4 regions of the Sporosarcina sp. P12(2017) genome follow, and region 2 is predicted to be linked to each of the others. Evidence: riboswitches for the same ligand, from Rfam matches in the RefSeq annotation. Region 2 holds a riboswitch; each other region holds the start of a gene.
What was found. A riboswitch is a leader RNA that binds a small molecule or an ion and turns the genes downstream of it on or off. The one in region 2 is predicted to bind cobalamin.
Positions count from the first base shown of each region.

Region 1: linked by a shared signal. The riboswitch ahead of CSV80_RS10035 (ribonucleotide reductase N-terminal alpha domain-containing protein) and the one ahead of CSV80_RS10485 (hypothetical protein) in region 2 are both predicted to bind cobalamin.
Region 3: linked by a shared signal. The riboswitch ahead of CSV80_RS06485 (DUF4430 domain-containing protein) and the one ahead of CSV80_RS10485 (hypothetical protein) in region 2 are both predicted to bind cobalamin.
Region 4: linked by a shared signal. The riboswitch ahead of CSV80_RS07405 (ABC transporter substrate-binding protein) and the one ahead of CSV80_RS10485 (hypothetical protein) in region 2 are both predicted to bind cobalamin.

Region 1 covers NZ_PDYL01000010.1:133,574-138,119, reverse strand. The annotation lists gene CSV80_RS10040 (CdaR family transcriptional regulator) at 1-403, opposite strand, end outside; gene CSV80_RS10035 (ribonucleotide reductase N-terminal alpha domain-containing protein) at 479-1,753, opposite strand; cobalamin riboswitch at 1,927-2,103, opposite strand; gene CSV80_RS17520 (hypothetical protein) at 2,269-2,439, opposite strand; gene mdh (malate dehydrogenase) at 2,814-3,764, opposite strand; gene CSV80_RS10025 (BMC domain-containing protein) at 3,851-4,192, opposite strand; gene CSV80_RS10020 (EutN/CcmL family microcompartment protein) at 4,167-4,472, opposite strand; gene pduL (phosphate propanoyltransferase) at 4,489-4,546, opposite strand, start outside.
Region 2 covers NZ_PDYL01000011.1:72,607-77,152, forward strand. The annotation lists gene CSV80_RS10475 (ABC transporter ATP-binding protein) at 1-247, shown strand, start outside; gene CSV80_RS10480 (ABC transporter permease) at 237-2,180, shown strand; gene CSV80_RS10485 (hypothetical protein) at 2,229-2,450, opposite strand; cobalamin riboswitch at 2,702-2,893, opposite strand; gene CSV80_RS10490 (MATE family efflux transporter) at 3,043-4,389, opposite strand; gene CSV80_RS10495 (GNAT family N-acetyltransferase) at 4,386-4,546, opposite strand, start outside.
Region 3 covers NZ_PDYL01000006.1:115,239-119,784, reverse strand. The annotation lists gene CSV80_RS06485 (DUF4430 domain-containing protein) at 1-1,845, opposite strand, end outside; cobalamin riboswitch at 2,025-2,166, opposite strand; gene rpmJ (50S ribosomal protein L36) at 2,417-2,482, shown strand; gene CSV80_RS17625 (hypothetical protein) at 2,571-2,726, shown strand; cobalamin riboswitch at 3,001-3,112, opposite strand; gene deoC (deoxyribose-phosphate aldolase) at 3,471-4,133, opposite strand; gene CSV80_RS06475 (pyrimidine-nucleoside phosphorylase) at 4,153-4,546, opposite strand, start outside.
Region 4 covers NZ_PDYL01000007.1:103,916-108,461, forward strand. The annotation lists gene argS (arginine--tRNA ligase) at 1-1,456, shown strand, start outside; cobalamin riboswitch at 1,654-1,780, shown strand; gene CSV80_RS07405 (ABC transporter substrate-binding protein) at 1,921-2,907, shown strand; gene CSV80_RS07410 (FecCD family ABC transporter permease) at 2,900-3,892, shown strand; gene CSV80_RS07415 (adenosylcobinamide amidohydrolase) at 3,895-4,546, shown strand, end outside.

The sequences.
Region 1 (4,546 bases), on a different contig from region 2:
CAAAGACGAAGAACTCCACATCACGTACTTTTTCATCCTTCTGCTTTCGTTTCAAGGTGTCTTGGATGAACAGTTCCGCTACGCGTAAGATTAGCTGAGCCTGCGGATGAATCACATCTGGATCACCCGTCACGCCAAGTACGGCTATCGGCTCTTCTTCAATAATGATAGGCAAGACAATTCCTCTACGGACCCCTTGCAGATGCTCCGCTTCCTCGTCTGCCATACGGAGCATCGTTTTCTGGCGCATGCTTAACAGTGCCCCTTCATGGAACTGATTGATTCGATCCGGTTCTGTACTCGCTTGAATGAAGCCTCTTCTATCTGTTAAAATCACTTGCTGCTGTATCAGATTCGATAATTCCGTTACTATTTCATGTCCTAATGTATCAAATTGAAACACCTGTCTCACCTCGGATGAAAACTGCTAGTCTTACTTAGTTTACGCCACTTCAGTTTCCACTACAATAGAGGTGATTCAGATAAGTCGGACTTCCGGAATTCCACAGCTCCATGCCTTTATGAGCAGTTGTAATAGTTCTGCTGTTTCAATGGTTGCAGACTTCTCTAGCGTGACCGATCCGCCTTGATCGGTATGGCGCTGTTCTGCAGTTATTCGATCGATCATGGCGATTTGCTGTTGTTTTGTCGCCTGGTATATCGAACGATGCATAACCGAGGCCGCTTTGCGCAGAGGAGTATTCATTCCGCTTTGACAAGATGCCACCTCCAAGGAACGATTTATCTCTCGGGCTACCTCTTCAATAAACAGAAGGGCCCTCTCTGAATGTAAAGCAATTTTCTGTTCAGCTATAGCGGTTTCCCATCCTGCCACTTCAATTTGTATAGTACGTCCCCATATACTTTCAATGCCGTTCAGTAAACGTACAAGTATGGTACAAGTACGTGCCAACTCCGTTTCCTGCAGTACGTACGGTAATTGAATATACGAGCATAATACTGCTTTTTCCTGTCGTTCTTTATTAGGAAAATGCACAACAATTCCTTCACTTCCAAGCAGCCGTTTCATCAATCCGATGGCAGAGACTTTTTTATGCCCCATAGAGGAACTATCAGCAGCGTGGGAAAATCTCTCACTGTTGAAGTTGTCAAATGAACATCCAAAAATACGCTCTATTTGTTCAGCATCAAATAAACTCCAAGAGCCGCACGCTTTTACTTGTTCCATAAAATGATCGGGTATACGTATATGCTTTTCTTTAACCTTACTTGATAAAAATGATGCAATTCTGTCGTCAGCGATATCCATTGTATATTGCTGGACTCTCGTCTTTCGCTGATAGAACGTCTTACCGAAGAATGACATAATCTCAGCTGGTAAAGTCACATAACCATGGCTCAGCATCCAATATGCTTCCTGTACTTTCTGCAGGCGCTGGACAGTTTCATTTTGCATTGCGCCCATTGCTATGAGCATAAGCCTTTCCTGAGGCAGTCCTATCCGCTTATCATGATAATCAGATGTTACAAATTCATTCATATATTGCTGCAATTGTGCAGAAGGTATCAGTCGGTCGCGTTCAGCTACAATCTGTAGGCCAAGCCATTTGATTTCACTTGCTGAATAGTTATAGATCCATTGACCGTATAGCCCGTCCTGTAACAGTTTCCTTACTACTTGATGAAATCCTGAATACACTGGTCTTCTACGCTGTTGTTCTGCTTGTTTATACAATATCTGCAACAGTGCACGTTCGTGTATACGTTCCTCATTTTGTTCACATAATCTCATGTCGCGGTCTCCTTTCGTAAACAACAAAAAACAATCATTCCGCCTCTTCGGCAAGATGATTGCAATAGTTGTGAATGAGGAAACAAATTCAGGCAACTTTAATATACTCCATACAAAAATGCATAGATGCAGATACCTTTTTTGCTTCCACTCCTCAACCCCCGAAGAAAGTGTCGCTTTGACGATACGTGGCAGGTCTCCTGGCTTCACTTCATCCTTCCGCCAGTGCCTTCCCATGTCTCCATAGTGGCTAATTCTAGCGGTCGTCCGTGTGTACAGTTGCGGGGACAGCTCCGGTTTACGGATTCCCTTTTATACCTTGATAGGTACCAGCGCATCGTGCAAACTCATTTATTTGATTGATTTCATTTTATCATGGATAACATAGAGGGTGGTAGCGTTTGTTTTCAATAAGAAGGAAGACACAACTAAACAGGGTGCCTATCTAAAAACTACTGTGAGTACATCCACAATCGTTTTTTGCTAGGCACCCTGTATCGAGCTTTCTTCATTACTTACATGAGTTGTTGTTCGCATAGACAGCCGCACTCCGCCAATCCTTGAACATACGCTTCTTCCCATGTAATCCCATGGATGAAACCATTCTCTGAGTAACCTGTGATCAAATAGAACGTTTCGTTTTGCTCTGGTAGTGCTGAATTGTTTTGATAGGTGTTGTTTTGCATAAGAATTACCTCCTGGATTTGTATTTTTCATAGTATATGCCTTGTCGGGGAAAAAAGAACATTTTCTTCGCTTTTATTAATAAAAGGCCTATTGACAGCGCTTACATTTTGAAGGCAAAAGGAAATGAGTTCTTTATATATTACCGAACTAGTGTAATAAAGGCATATTTAATAAATCTGTTAATTCTGTTTATTGTATCATGCAAATAAATAAAAGTAAATATAAAAGTTGTAATTCCTTATTAACTTTTGTCAGCTTTTAAGATAATCTTTGACTTCTCTATCATTTAATGACTAAAATGCACCAAAAAACTTCTTCCTATACAAAAATATCTCCCTAAGTCCCCTTTACGACTTAGAGAGATCAGTAGTTATTAGGACAACTGCTTTTCGCAAATTTCGATCACTGTTTTGACAGAATCAGCTGACTGATCGAGCGCTGTTTGTTCTTCCTCTGTTAACGGGAGTTCAATTACACTCTCAATACCATTGCCACCCAAAACAGTAGGAACGCCTAAATAGATATTTTGATATCCATATTCGCCTTCTAAATAAGCAATAGATGGCATAATTCGTTTTTTATCTTTGATAATTGCTTCCGCCATCTCTACCAAAGCCGCAGCAGGTGCGTAATACGCGCTACCATTACCTAACAACGAGACGATCTCGCCGCCGCCTTTTCGAGTACGCTCCACAATTGCTTCCAATCGTTCATTCGAAATGATTTTATCCAACGGAATGCCCCCAGCGTATGAATAACGCACAAGTGGAACCATATCATCGCCGTGTCCACCAAGGACAAAGCCCGAAATATCTTCTACAGAAATATTCAATTCTTCCGAGATGAACGTATTGAAACGGGCAGTATCGAGCACACCTGATTGTCCAATCACACGATTTTTAGGAAAGCCGGTTGTTTTATAGCAAACATATGTCATCGCATCTACCGGGTTACTTAAAATCAGCACAATGCTGTCTGGTGCGTAACGCTTCACTTGTTCAGAAACAGAACGCATAATCTTCGCATTGGTCGCAACTAAATCATCACGACTCATACCTGGTTTTCGCGCGACGCCTGCTGTAATGATCACCATTGCAGCGCCTTCAATATCCTCGTAATTCGATGTACCTGTGATGCGGGAATTGAACTGTTGCACAGGACTTGTCTGAAGGAGATCGAGTGCTTTACCTTTGGTAGGATTGGAGAGGTCAGGAATATCGACTAATACGATGTCGCCTAATTCTTTCTGCGCCGCCATCAATGCGGCAGTCGCACCCGTATGACCCGCTCCGATGACTGCAATTTTATGTCGTTTGAAAGCCATGGAAACCACTCCTTTCTATAGATTTCATTATGACCGAAGAGTTTGTGCCCAATAAAACTTCGCAAATGCTCTTAGGTAATCCGCCCTCAGTCTTTCTTCGGTGCCTTCTTGGCTTCTATCGCTTTCTTTACTTTCGGAATTTCTGGAGTAGTTGGCACTAGCGGTTTCACCATGCCATATACTGAATCATCAGGACGCGGTATCACATGTGCACCTAGCAATTCACCAACACGCGCTGCTGCATCGCGACCTGCATCCACAGCTGCCTGTACTGCTCCGACATCACCTTGAACGATGACCGTTACGATACCACCATCCACCATCTCCTGTGATACTAACTCCACATTAGATGCCTTTACCATTGCGTCTGCTGCTTCAATCGATCCTATCAATCCTTTTGTCTCAATCATTCCGATCGCTTGACTCATGTATATCACCTCTCTTTACTTCTGTTGAATCAATAATACCAATAATGACCGCGTCGATTGGGATCGGGTTTTCTTTCGGTAAAATAAAGCGTGAAGAACCGCCACTCGTAATGAGTACCTCATCACCAACCCCTGCCCCAATTCGATCTGCCGCGACCATATGCGACTGTATATTATTGCCGTGTGCATCAATTGGCTGGATGATTAATAACTTAAGTCCTGATAATCCATCCTCTTTACGGGTTGCCCATACATTACCAATCACTCTACCCATTCGCATGCGTAATCACCTTTTTCTACTTTCTACTAGTTATCATTTTACCGAGTTCCCGTGCTGTATCTCTTGCTAGTGCC
Region 2 (4,546 bases):
CGCTCTTGACTCAAAAGCAGCATCCGATTTGTTGAACAAACTAAGTGATCTCAATATGAAGAGAAATGCTTCTATCGTCATGGTTACTCATGATCCTCTCGCCGCAAGTTTTAGTGAGCGCGTAGTGTTCATCAAAGACGGACAAATCTACACGCAACTGAATAAAGGAGACCAAACGCGTAACGAATTTTTTAATGACATCATCAAAACGCAAGGTGTGTTGGGTGGTGTGCAACATGACGCTTAATCAGCTGATTTTCCGCAATATCAAGAAAAACCTTAAACATTATTATGTGTATATCTTTGCTTTGGTTTTTAGCGTGGGCTTGTACTTTTCATTTGTAACGCTGCAATTTGATCCAGCATTGGACGATGCAACAGGAGGAGTGAAAGGTGCTGCAGCTATTAAAACAGGTTCAGTTTTTCTAATTGTTATCGTGTCTGTATTCTTGCTATATGCTAACAATCTATTTATTAAACGACGCAGTAAGGAGATTGGATTATTCCAATTGATCGGGATGACGAAAGTAACCGTTTTCCGTATTTTAAGTGTAGAGAATTTCGTGTTATATATCGGCTCTCTCGTTATAGGGATACTCTTAGGATTTTCGATGTCACGATTACTCATGCTCATTCTATTTAAGGTCACTGGTGTAACGGATGTTGCAACTTTACGTTTCTCTTCAGCAGCATTACTTCAAACGCTGATCGTATTTGCAGTAATCTTTGTATTGATTTTGATCATGAATGCGCTATTCATTAAACGACAAAGTATATTATCTTTGTTCCGTGTAACAACCGTAACGCAACAGCGGGTCAAAAAGATGACAGTATTTCAGGCGGTTGTCGGTGTGTTCGGTATTCTACTCATTGTATTCGGCTATTATTTATCATCCCGATTATTTAGTAGTGTGTTCCTAGGCGATCAGCTATTTCTGGTGATGATCATCATACTAGCTTCTGTCGTCATGGGAACGTATTTGTTCTATAAAGGCTCCGTTAGCTTTATCTTTAACCTGATTCGTAAACGTAAAGGAGGATATCTGAACGTTAACGACGTGCTGTCTCTCTCTTCAATTATGTTTCGAATGAAATCGAATTCTCTTCTATTAATGATTATTACATCCGTATCTGCGCTATCCATCGCATTACTCTCGTTAAGTTATATTTCGTATTACTCAGTAGAGAAGTCAGTAGAGCGAACTATTCCGGCCGACTTTACTATTCCTGATACTACGCGTGCAATGGAATTTACACAGGCACTTGAAAGTAAAGGCATCGCCTATACAGAGACAGCTATTGATCTATTGTCTACACCTGTTGGTTTATCAAGAGTTCTATCTATTCCGGGTGGGGATAGTCAAGATGTGAGTTATACCGATACAGAAATGATCGTCATTAGTGATGAAGCATTGCCAGAGTTAGACGTAGCAGAAAAGGAAGTGCTCTTCGTCAACTCTGATAATTTAACGGAAAACTTCATGAAATTCAAAGAAGATCAGCAAGTCGTTTTCCAAGGCAAAGAGCATGAGTATGATCTAACACTGAAAGGGACAGAAAGGGTAGTTGTTTTGCCCATACGTGTAACCTATGGTTTTGTAGTGGCGGTAGTGGATGATCAAGTGTTCCAGCAGATGAATGTAGATATAGATCCTTCCGTAGAATCCGAATTTACGGAATATCATGGAGTGGATATCGAGAATGAGAATGATCTAGAAAAAGCGAATGATATATTTAATGTGTTGGGAATAAACGACTGGGCAGGACATGAATCGAAGTTTGAGGAAAGAACGAAACAAATGCAAGGTGCTGGCATGATCATGTTCATCGTGGGATTCCTCGGCCTCGCTTTCCTTGTCACTTCTGGCTGCATCTTATACTTTAAACAAATGGACGAAAGTGAAGATGAAAAATCGAACTATACCATTCTTCGTAAACTGGGCTATACACAAACAGATTTGCTAAAAGGGGTTCAACGAAAGCAGCTATTTAATTTCGGTATTCCGTTAGTCGTTGGTCTCTTCCACAGCTATTTCGCGGTGAAATCTGGCTGGTTCTTATTCGGTACTGAAATGCTGGCGCCCACGATTATTGTGATGTTCATCTATACGGCACTATATTCTATATTTGGCTTACTTTCCGTATTGAATTACAAGCGTGTGATTAAAGATTCTTTATAACATAGTAACGCCCCTGACACATTAAGGTCAGGGGTGTTTTATTGCGATCTAGTTACTACCTACTAATTCAGCAACTACGATTTGATATGCTGTATCTAAATTAGCTAGTTGTTTACTTTTTTCTGCAGAGTCATTTGAAGTGTCTTCAGCAATTTGTTTCTTCACATTTTCCACTAGTATAGGAAGGGGGGTAGAGTGAGTGCTCACTCTATCCGACATCAATGTGTCCTTTAATAAGTTTGTAAAGTCATCGATTGTTTGATTGGGCATAATTCATTCTCCTCATCGTGTTTGTATGGGTTCGTTGACATAAAAAAACATCCGTCCGGTAAATACCTGGAAGGATGTTAAGTGGGAAGCCATGACGAATTAAACGGTTCGGCAGGAAATACACATATGTTGGATCGATAGAAACTATTTCGAAGCCACCTAATGAATGTCCTGATTCCGTTTTTTCGTACGTCGGCTTGTGTGTGATTTTTCATAAGCCGCACTTGACACCTCCTATCCGCGTAGGGTATTGGTGTGTACTGATCTAGGCAGGTCTCCTGGCTCGTCTTCAACGTATAATTCACCTTCCCATTTCCCTTGCGGTGAAACAGTGGTAACGAATTATACTCCAACTCACAGTTGCGGGACAGCATCGGTTTTTCACCGATTTCCCTTTTAAGCGTTTAAGAAAAAATAAACGCACCTATCTCTAACACGATATTCAGTTGCTCTTTCAGTATAGCACTCTTATTGATGAAAGGAACAAAAATAGTGCAACATTCTTTACTACAACACGTACTCACACTAATTCTATGGAACGCGCTGCTTAGAACAATGATTTATGTTTCCGTACTGTTCTATAGACCAATGCTTAGCCGATTAACGAATGTCGAGTAGCGTTCCTTTGATATAAATACACGCCAATAAATACGACAAGCTCAGAAGCGGGAATGGATAACCAAATACCATTCAATCCGAATATGCGTGGCAAGATCATCAAGAAAATCAACATGACGATGATTTCACGTGAAGCGGTAATCCAAGTGGCCATCCGTACATTGCCGACAGATTGATAATAAGTCATCATGACAAAGTTCGTACCTGTGAACAAATAGGCAATAAAGAATAGATTAATTCCGGTAGTAGCCAATTCTCTGACGGCTTGCGGGAAGTCTCCGAAAATCGATACGATAGGACCTGCTGCGAACTGTCCGACGAGGAAGAACACAGCACCCGCGATGACGACTGTGAGAGTGGCCTTTTTAACGGTTTCCTTCATCCTTATCCGGTTACCAGAGCCTTGATAATAACTGATCAGCGGCTGAATCGCACCACCCATCCCGAGGAATAGCATAAGCATGACACTGTGCACATAGTTCAAAATAGAGAATGCCGCAACACCTTCTGTACCGGCCATCCGTTCGAACGCAATATTATGTGTAATGGTAAAAAAGGAGATTCCCAACTCGGAAAGGAAGCTCGGGAATCCGATGAAAAGAATGGCTATGAACAGCTTTTTATTGAACTGTAAGCGAATCAATTTTAAGTTATTGTTTTTCTTAAAGAAGTGGGCGAGCAGTACTAACATGCCCATAAAGGAAGCGATAATTGTAGCGGTTGCAGCACCGGCAACACCGTAATCAAGAATAAATAAGAACACATAATTCAAAATGATGTTAATGACTGACGTCACAATTAGCCCTGCCATTGAGAGGTTCGGTGCTCCGTCGTTACGTACGAAAATACTAAATGTGTTTTCTACAGTAAAGATAAAGCCAAATAGTAAAATCACAAATAAGTATTGCGATACATAAGGGAATGTAGTGGTATTCGCACCAAGTGCGTATGCTAGCGAATCCCTAAAAATAAAGGCGGTTAAGCCTAATATAATGGTTAATAAGAAAATGGAAATGATTGCATGTGTGAAAATCGAACGAGCTTTAAGCACATCTTTAGCACCCATTGCCATCGAATATTTTGTGGCGGCACCTATACCAATCCATAAGGAAATAGCAAAAAAGATGGTATAAACGGGAGCCGAAATTCCGACTCCCGCCAATGCTTCTGCACCCAATCGATTACCGACCATGATACCATCCGCCACAATATTGATTGCCATCAGCAACATACCGACAGTTGACGGTATTAAATAACGTAAAAAGATACGTCCTACTGGCTCAGTATCCAATTTATTAAACTTGGGTGAAGAAGAACTCATTGCACAGGACTCCTTTGAAGATCAAGTTCCATGATGAGACAAGGGAATTCACCTACATCATCAATTTTACCATTTAACTTAAAACCGAATTTTTCATATAAATGCTGTGCGGCTTTATTACTTGGATAAATACTTAAATATATCTTGTTGCATTGAT
Region 3 (4,546 bases), on a different contig from region 2:
TGCGAAATCGAATTCACTTAGGCTATCTGGTGAGTAGATGTCCCGATTTGAAGTGGTGGACACCTTCTCGACTACTTCCCATAGATCATCAGGAATATGGAGTCCGTTTAGCATGCCTGGCTTACTGACGTCACGCAGATAGAAACTACTGTCGAGGTTTCCAGTTTTGCCGTATTCATATCCATTATTGCGAAGTAGCTGATCCAGAATATAAGAACCTTTTTCGCCTTGGTGTATATCCATCTTCGTCGGCTTGATGAGATAAGGAATACCTAATACGGAAGCTTCCAGACTGATCGTGACTTGTCCGATGACACCGTCTTCTGCTGGTGCTACTGACGTGACCGTGAATGTTTCGGTTACCGTGCGCGCTTCATCGTCCCATACTTTGATCGTGACGTTGTTTTTCCCCGTCTGCAATGTCAGTTTATAACTTGTTTTCGCGCTGTCATCCCATGTGAACGGAATATTCGCCCCATTGACTTGCACTTGAACGTTTTTCCCTCGAATGCGTTCACCCGAAGCGGTTACCGGCCAGACGTTGATCGTCTTAATATCCCCTTTAACTGTGCTACCGGACTTCAAATCGGTCACCAGTTTCGGTGCATCCGGATCGACTTGTGGTTTTTCATTCACATTCGGATCTTTATAGGTGATTGTGTACTGCCGTTCCAATTGTTCGTCTTCGTATTGTCCAACGACTTTGACTGTGTTTGCTCCATTCATCAGCTGCACACTATAATTCGAGCCGTCCGACGATTTTACCAGTTGATCATTTACGGTAATCTTAAGGGGTACATCCACTTCATTCGCAGTAGCTTTCGCGTAGAATGAAAAATCTTCGCTATTTGCTTGTTGGTCTTTTAAGTCTGTTTCCAATGAAATAGCGATTTTTTCTTTCTCATAGATCACGGTGTAGCTCTGTTCCGCTTTTTTTCCATGTAGTTGCGCGGTGAGCTTGAACGTGTTTTCCCCTTCAACTAATGTAGCTGTATACGAACTCCCAGCTAGTGGTTTTAGTTCTTGATGATTACTTACCACTTTCAGCTTCGCATCTTTTTCCCCTTGCGCAGCTGTCGCGGTGAATGTCAGCGTCTCTTCCATCACTGTTTGATCTTTTAAGACCGTCGTGATGATGATATCTTCACTATTTAACGTCACACGGTACAATTGACTGACACGAAGTAGTTTATTATCTGATTGTTTATAGATAACTTGGAATTGAATGTCATTCGTACCTTCAATGAATGTGATTTCGCCTGTGAAGTCATTCAGTTGCTTACCGTTTAACGTCACGTTCATTTCCTGGGGAATGAGAGAATCGTCCAAGTGGTTTACGGTGACGACATATACCGGATCGGTGACTGTTTCGTTATTTTTGATGTTCGTCGTGAAGTAGCGATTTTGTTGATCCGCCACATCGACGATTTCTATGTCTGTATTCGTATTCGGTTTTGTTTTCTCTGGTGCGGGTTTGTTGTTGCCCTCAGCAGATGTATTGGTCTTGTCAGCCGTTTTCGATGAGTTAAGTGGTGCATGGGTAGTTCCTGGTTTGTTGAGTGGTTGATTTTGCGGCTTTTCTTCCGGTTTCTCTTGTGACTTGTCCGTATTTGTCGGTTCTTGTGATTTCGATACATCTTCTGGATTGGCATCACTTTCTATCATCTTATTGGTATCAGTATCGGAAGATTCATCCCCGCCGCCAGCTAATTTCAGCGTAGAAGCCTCTACTTTTTCATTGAAATCAAATGCAGCGGCTTGTTCATTAGAAGTCGTCGCATATGTAATTGTGCTAAATAGCAGTAAGACGACAAGGCTGTAGTAGATATAGTTTTTGTATTTCATGAATGCATTCTTCGTATTTTTCATCCAACTCTTCCTTTCTTCATTATAAAAGGTATACGGTGCGCAATAATATTGAATTCAAAAAGTCCCCACCTCCTGAATGAGATGGGGACCATGTATGTTCAATAATTAAACTGCACAAATTGAATGATACACAAATCACCCTTTACCGGAAGGTGTCATGTTTACATACTTTGGCAAGTCTCCTGACTTTAGGGCTCATTTTCTCCCTATTACAGTGGCCGGACCGCTCAGGATTTTCACCTGATTCCTATTTACTCTTTGCATACTAGACAAAGAACCAAAATACTCTATGTAACTGTTACTAAGCATATAGTTTTTGTAAGGTAAAATCAATAGACGGTGTAACTGGAGTAGGGTTCTGTTTTTAGCGTTTTTATAACTAAAACCTCTTATTTCCAAAGAGGTTGCCATTGATGCGAAAGCTTTTTCAAATCAATGTACATAATAAATGAAATATAGGAAATCATACTTATATATTCAGTTAAAAGATTGCTGTGCCTAGATGTTTTCACTATTATCGCACACCTATATAAAGGAGATAAAAACCATGAAAGTCAGACCATCTGTCAAGCCAATTTGCGAAAATCCCAAACATAAACAAAGTCAAGGTTAATACAGGATGCTCTATGCCAGTCATAAAGAGTATAGGGAACATAAATAGGCGCCTATCCGAAAAATAGAACGTAAAGGGAGATTATCATATGGATAAGAAAAAATATACGGTAGCTGGAACGAATATAGACGAAGTAAAAAAACTTAATGCAGAATCTGGTCTATCCTATAATGAAATGAATGAAGTTCTAACCAAAGAAATTGAACAGAGAAAAAGATCAAATGCTGCTCAGCATAAAAAGTAATTGGCAAAATAAAACTTACCAAGTTTCAAATCGTAATTGGTTTCTCTGAATCTTTTATCACTCTGATAGCTGTGTTCGTTTATGTAGTGGTCAAGGTGCTTTTCCAGCGTTTTTTTACTATATCAAACTGCTACACACACTGCTAATCATATCATTAATAGATTATCATTCAGTAAAAAATCCCCACCTCCTGATAGAGATGGGGACTATGCGTGCTCAATAATTAGACTACACAAATTAAATAATACACATTTCAAACCTTTACCGAAAGACGTCATGCAAACATACTATGGCAAGTTTACATTGGCGTGACCACTCAGGTTTTGAACCTGATTCCTATTTACTTTTCGTTTACTCAACAAAAAATCAAAATACTCTATATAACTGTTACTCAGTATATGAATTTAGCAGGGTAAAATCAATAGATGGTGTGTCTAAATGAGATTCTGTTTTATTGAGATTAGCTAATAAGTAATTCCTTTACACTTTCGCATGTAGAAATACGTCTCTTTCTTAACTTTGTTTCTCCCGTGTTAGTAATCTTCTTCCTAGTGCCCTCATGTAATTAAAAATTCCCGTTGTGACAGCAGCCCGAAGATTTGATGTTTCGACTGCATACGTTTTCCTACTGCTGCTAAAGAAATGATTACTACTTTCCACCAAATACTAGACAACTCCTACTATCTAGTCCCATAAAAACAGGACTGCCCTGCATATATGCAGAACAGTCCCGTAACGGATCTGTTAATAACTCGAGTCTGATACTTCGCCTTTTACGATACTAATACCCGAGCTTGCGCCAATGCGCGTGGCTCCCGCTTCGACTAGCGTATCGAAATCTTCTCCGCTACGCACACCGCCGGACGCTTTGACACCAATATCCGGGCCTACCGTCTTCCGCATAAGGGCCACGTCATGTACCGTCGCCCCGCCTGTCGAGAATCCAGTCGACGTCTTGACGAAATCGGCGCCTGCTTTGACGGATAGCTCGCATGCACGGACGATTTCTTCATCGGTCAACAAGCACGTTTCGATGATGACTTTGACCAATGTACCGTTAGCTGCTTCGACTACCGCACGAATATCCGACTCGACCCATTCGTCATCCCGGTCTTTCAAGGCCCCGATGTTTATGACCATGTCGATTTCTCCTGCTCCGTTCGCCAGTGCATCTTTCGTTTCAAATGCTTTGACTGCAGAGGTAGTCGCGCCAAGCGGGAAACCAATCACCGTACAGACCAACACATCCGTACCTTTCAGCTGCTGTGCGGCATATGAAACCCAACTCGGATTAATACACACTGATTTAAATTGATAGTCTTTTGCTTCTTTTATGAGCGCCGCGACTTGGTCTTTCGTTGCGTCGGCTTTCAATAATGTATGGTCGATCATTTGTGCTTTATTCATTTGCGAACCACTCCTTTGATTATCTCGTAATTTCGTCGTGCACAAGTGTCACAGGCTGTACTTTTGAAGCTGACACACCATAGGCATGATAAATCTTTTCTTTTACGCTTTCGATATCCTCCGTATTGCTGTGAATCGTCACGAGCGATTCGCCCACTTCCACGGAATCACCGATCTTCTTGTGCAGCACCAGCCCGACTGCCAAATCGATTTCGGACTCTTTTGTTGCTCGTCCCGCACCTAGAAGCATCGCGGCCGTACCGATTTCATCCGCGGTAATCGCAGAGACATATCCCGCTTCTTTTGCCGGCACGTCTATTTTGTACTGGGCCCTAGGAAGCTTCGATAGATCGTCAATGACGGATGTGTCGCCACCCTGAGCCTGCAAGAACAGTTTAAATACCTCAAGTGCT
Region 4 (4,546 bases), on a different contig from region 2:
GCACCTCGATACGACGAACACAGCAATTGACTCCATTGAAATCGCTGGACCTGGCTTCCTCAATATCCGCTTAAAAACAGACAGCCTTGGAGATATCGTGAAGACTGTCCTTGATCAAGGAGCTGACTACGGACGTTCCGACAGTGGACAACAACAAAAAATTCAAGTTGAATTCGTCTCAGCGAACCCAACAGGCGACTTGCACTTAGGGCACGCACGCGGAGCTTCGCTAGGCGATTCATTATGTAATATTCTCGATAAAGCAGGCTATGACGTAGCGCGCGAATATTATATCAACGATGCAGGTAATCAAATAAACAACTTAGCGTTATCTATCGATGTTCGGTATTTCGAAGCACTTGGATTGGAAAAAGAAATGCCTGAAGATGGCTATCGTGGTGCAGATATTATCACGATCGCAAAAGGCCTGGTCGAACAATACGGCGACAAGTATGTCGATGTTCCAGAAGAAGAGCGACTTGCATTTTTCCGTGAGCACGGCTTGAATATCGAACTGGATAAACTGAAGAAAGACTTGGCGGACTTCCGCGTTCATTTTGATAACTGGTTCTCAGAGACGTCCCTATATAACAACGGCAAGATCGAAGTCGCACTTAATAAACTTCGTGAAAACGGCCATGTCTTTGAAGAAGACGGTGCCACTTGGTTCCGCTCCACTACATTTGGTGACGACAAAGACCGTGTACTGATTAAGCAAGACGGTTCATTCACATACTTAACACCGGATATCGCGTACCACCAAGACAAGCTGAGTCGCGGATTCGATAAACTCATCAATATTTGGGGAGCAGACCACCACGGATATATTCCACGTATGAAAGCGGCAATCCAAGCACTTGGCTATGACCGCGATACGCTCGAAGTAGAAGTGGCGCAAATGGTTCAGCTCTATAAAGACGGAGAAAAATTCAAGATGAGCAAGCGCACAGGAAAAGCGGTCACACTGCGTGAACTCGTGGAAGAGGTCGGCTTAGACGCTGTACGTTATTTCTTCGCGATGCGCTCAGGTGACGCACAAATGGACTTCGATCTAGATTTGGCAGTATCCAAATCCAATGAAAACCCTGTCTACTACGCACAATACGCGCACGCACGTATTTGCTCGATTCTACGTCAGGCAAAAGAACAGAACGTAGAAGCGTCAACAGAGAACGTCACGCTATTGCAAGATGAAAAAGAGCTAGAGCTACTGAAGAAACTCGGAGACTTCCCGAAACTAATCAGCGACTCGGCACGCATGCGCGCACCGCATCGTGTAACAACATATATTCAGGAACTAGCAGCTACATTCCATAGTTTCTATAATGCTAACAAGGTGCTTGATCCGGAAAATAAAGACCTTTCCGAAGCACGTTTGGCTTTGATCACAGCGACTAAAACGACGATTGCGAACGCGTTGAAATTAGTTGGCGTGCAAGCACCTGAAAGAATGTAATATATCAAAAATGGCCAAGCAGATTGACTGCTTGGCTTTTTTCTTTATGAATGGGAAAGGGGAAGGCAACGTTTCGCTGCGTTCCAGGCGGCCCCTCAGGAAAGCGTCCCCCTGCTGGAGCCTCACTCCCCATGTCATACCCAAACTCCTCCTATCCCCTGTACAACCAACACTATTATCGCTATAATAAGTCATAATTACATATCTTCTAAAAAGGTTCTCAAAACTTGAGATGAAAAGCGAAATCGGTTCAAATCCGATGCGGTCCCGCCACTGTATGTGCCATGCACAAGCCAGGTCACCTGCCTTTTTAGAAAATGAAGTTCCGCAGCAACCTACGAGGATAGGTACAGTGGAAGAAATCACGTATTGATTTCATCCCACCTGATCCTTCGAACTATCGAAGGTTTTTTTCATGTCTGCGGCTTGCGTAATGCTACACACATATTAAAGGAGGAACACACATGAAGAAGTTTTGGCAACTGATGCTGACGGCAATGCTTGCGGTACTACTACTCGCAGCATGCGGAAGTGACAGTAAAAAAGAAGAAACACCAGCAGATGAAAAACAAGCTGGCGAAGAAACAAACACAGAACAACAATCGACGGATACAACGAGTTATCCATACACCCTGACAGACGCGGCTGGCGAAGAACTTACATTTGAACAAGCGCCGGAAACTGTAATTTCATTAGTTCCAAGCAATACGGAAATTTTATTCGGTATTGATGCAGGAGATCAAGTCATCGCAGTAACAGAAAACGATGACTACCCTAAGGAAGTAACGGAGCTTGATACAGTAGGGGACTTTACGGTCAACGTGGAAAAAGTCATTTCATTGGAGCCGGAAGCAGTATTTGCACATGAAATGATGATGGGTTCAAGTGAAGAAGGATTGAATCAAATTCGTGACGCAGGCATCCCTGTGATCGTCGTACCAAATGCAGAGACATTTGACGAGACATATGAAACAATTGAACTGATTGGTGCAGTCATGGACAAAAATGTGGAAGCGAATCAAATCGTCGAAGATATGAAAACAAAAGTTGCGGATATTGAAAAGAAAGCAGCAGACATAACAGACAAGAAGCGCGTGTTTGTTGAAAACTCCGATGCACCTGAAATTTATACGCCAGGGAAGGGAACATTCCCACAGCAATTTTTGGATATGATCCACGCTGAAAACATTGTGACAGAAGAAGGCTGGATTATGATCAGTCCTGAAAAGATTGTAGATGAAAATCCCGATGTAATTTTGGCTATGTATAGTTATGTTCCAAACGTCGTAGAAAACATTAAAACTCGTGACGGGTTCGATGCGGTTACTGCGATCAAAGAAGATCAAGTCATTCAATTGGATGAAGATATTACAAGCCGTACAGGTCCACGTTTAGCTGACGGATTAGAATTGTTTGCAAAAGCAGTCTATCCTGAGGTATTCGGTGAATAAAACCGCTCTCGCCTATGTCGTGTCGATTGCCACGTTGCTTGTGGCAATTTGGCTCGGCGTATCGATCGGTACAGTGAAAATACCAATAGAGACGCTATGGAATCAATCGGACGCGACCGCAAGTAATATTTTGTGGAAGATCCGTATGCCTCGTGTGCTGCTGGCGGGAATCGTCGGTGCCTCACTGGCTATTTCAGGAGCCGCTTTCCAAGGGCTGTTGAAAAACCCATTAGCTGATCCTTACACCCTCGGAGTGTCATCCGGTGCCTCTGTCGGCGCCGTGATCACACTCTTTTTTGGTATTTCTCTACCGGTTCTTGGCGCATTCACCTTACCTGTATTTAGTATGATCGGTGCCGCAGTGACAATGTTTCTAGTGATCGGTTTTGCCCGTCTCGTCGATCGATCAATGAAAATGGAAACGATTATTTTGACAGGCATTATTTTCGGTTCGTTTCTTGGCTCCGTGCTGTCGCTGATGATCGCGTTAACACAAGAAGAACTCCGTCAGATCGTGGGTTGGCTGCTTGGTAGCGTATCCATGCGCGGATGGAATTATATTCTCATGGTACTGCCGTTTTTCATCATCGGTTCATTCATGCTGTGGCTCAATCGCCGCGAATTGAACGCTTTATTATTCGGTGAAGAACGCGCGCATCATCTTGGGGTCAATGTCAAACAGCGTAAATTAATGATTTTGCTAGGCGGTTCGGTATTAACTGGTTCTGCTGTTGCTGTGTCTGGGACAATCGGTTTCGTGGGCCTAGTTGTCCCTCATATGACACGAATGCTATGGGGTTCTGATCATCGTCACGTGTTGCCGTTATCATTATTCAACGGTGCCTCATTATTAATCATTTGCGATCTCGTCGCACGAACGATTATTTCGCCGGCTGAATTACCGGTCGGCGTCATTACAGCATTCATTGGCGCTCCGGTGTTTGCTTACATATTTTACAAACAACGTAGAAAAGGAGCGATGTGAAGATGTTGCAAGTGGAGAACTTATCAGGAGGCTACGGCAAAGAACCGATTGTGCGAAATGTGTCGTTCCACGTGGAAAAAGGAGAAGTTCTTGGGATTTTAGGGCCGAATGGTAGCGGAAAGTCAACCTTATTGAAAATCATTTCGGGAATTTTGCCGAAACAAAGCGGCAAGGTAATGATTGCAGGAAAACCTTCTGGCGCATATAGCCAAAAGCAATTCGCGCAGCAAGTAGCCGTCTTGCCGCAGCTTCATGCTCATGCTTTTTCCCATAGCGTGAAAGACACCGTCGCTCTCGGTCGTTATCCGTATCAGTCAGGGATTTTCTCGAGCTGGTCGGAGTTGGACGAGCAAGCCGTGCAGGAAGCGATGAACCATACAGGTGTCACGCGATATGAAAATACCGCCATTGAATTATTATCTGGAGGCGAGCAACAACGCGTATTCGTTGCGCAGGCACTCGCCCAGCAAGCACCTATTTTATTATTGGATGAACCAACGAACCATCTGGACATCGCGCATCAGCAGCAATTGCTCGATACGATCCGCAATCAAGCGAGACAGAAGGGGATCACGGTCATCTCAGTATTTCACGACATCAATCTGGCCGCTCTTTATTGCGATCGTTTGTTGCTATTGAAGAACGGGGAAGTAG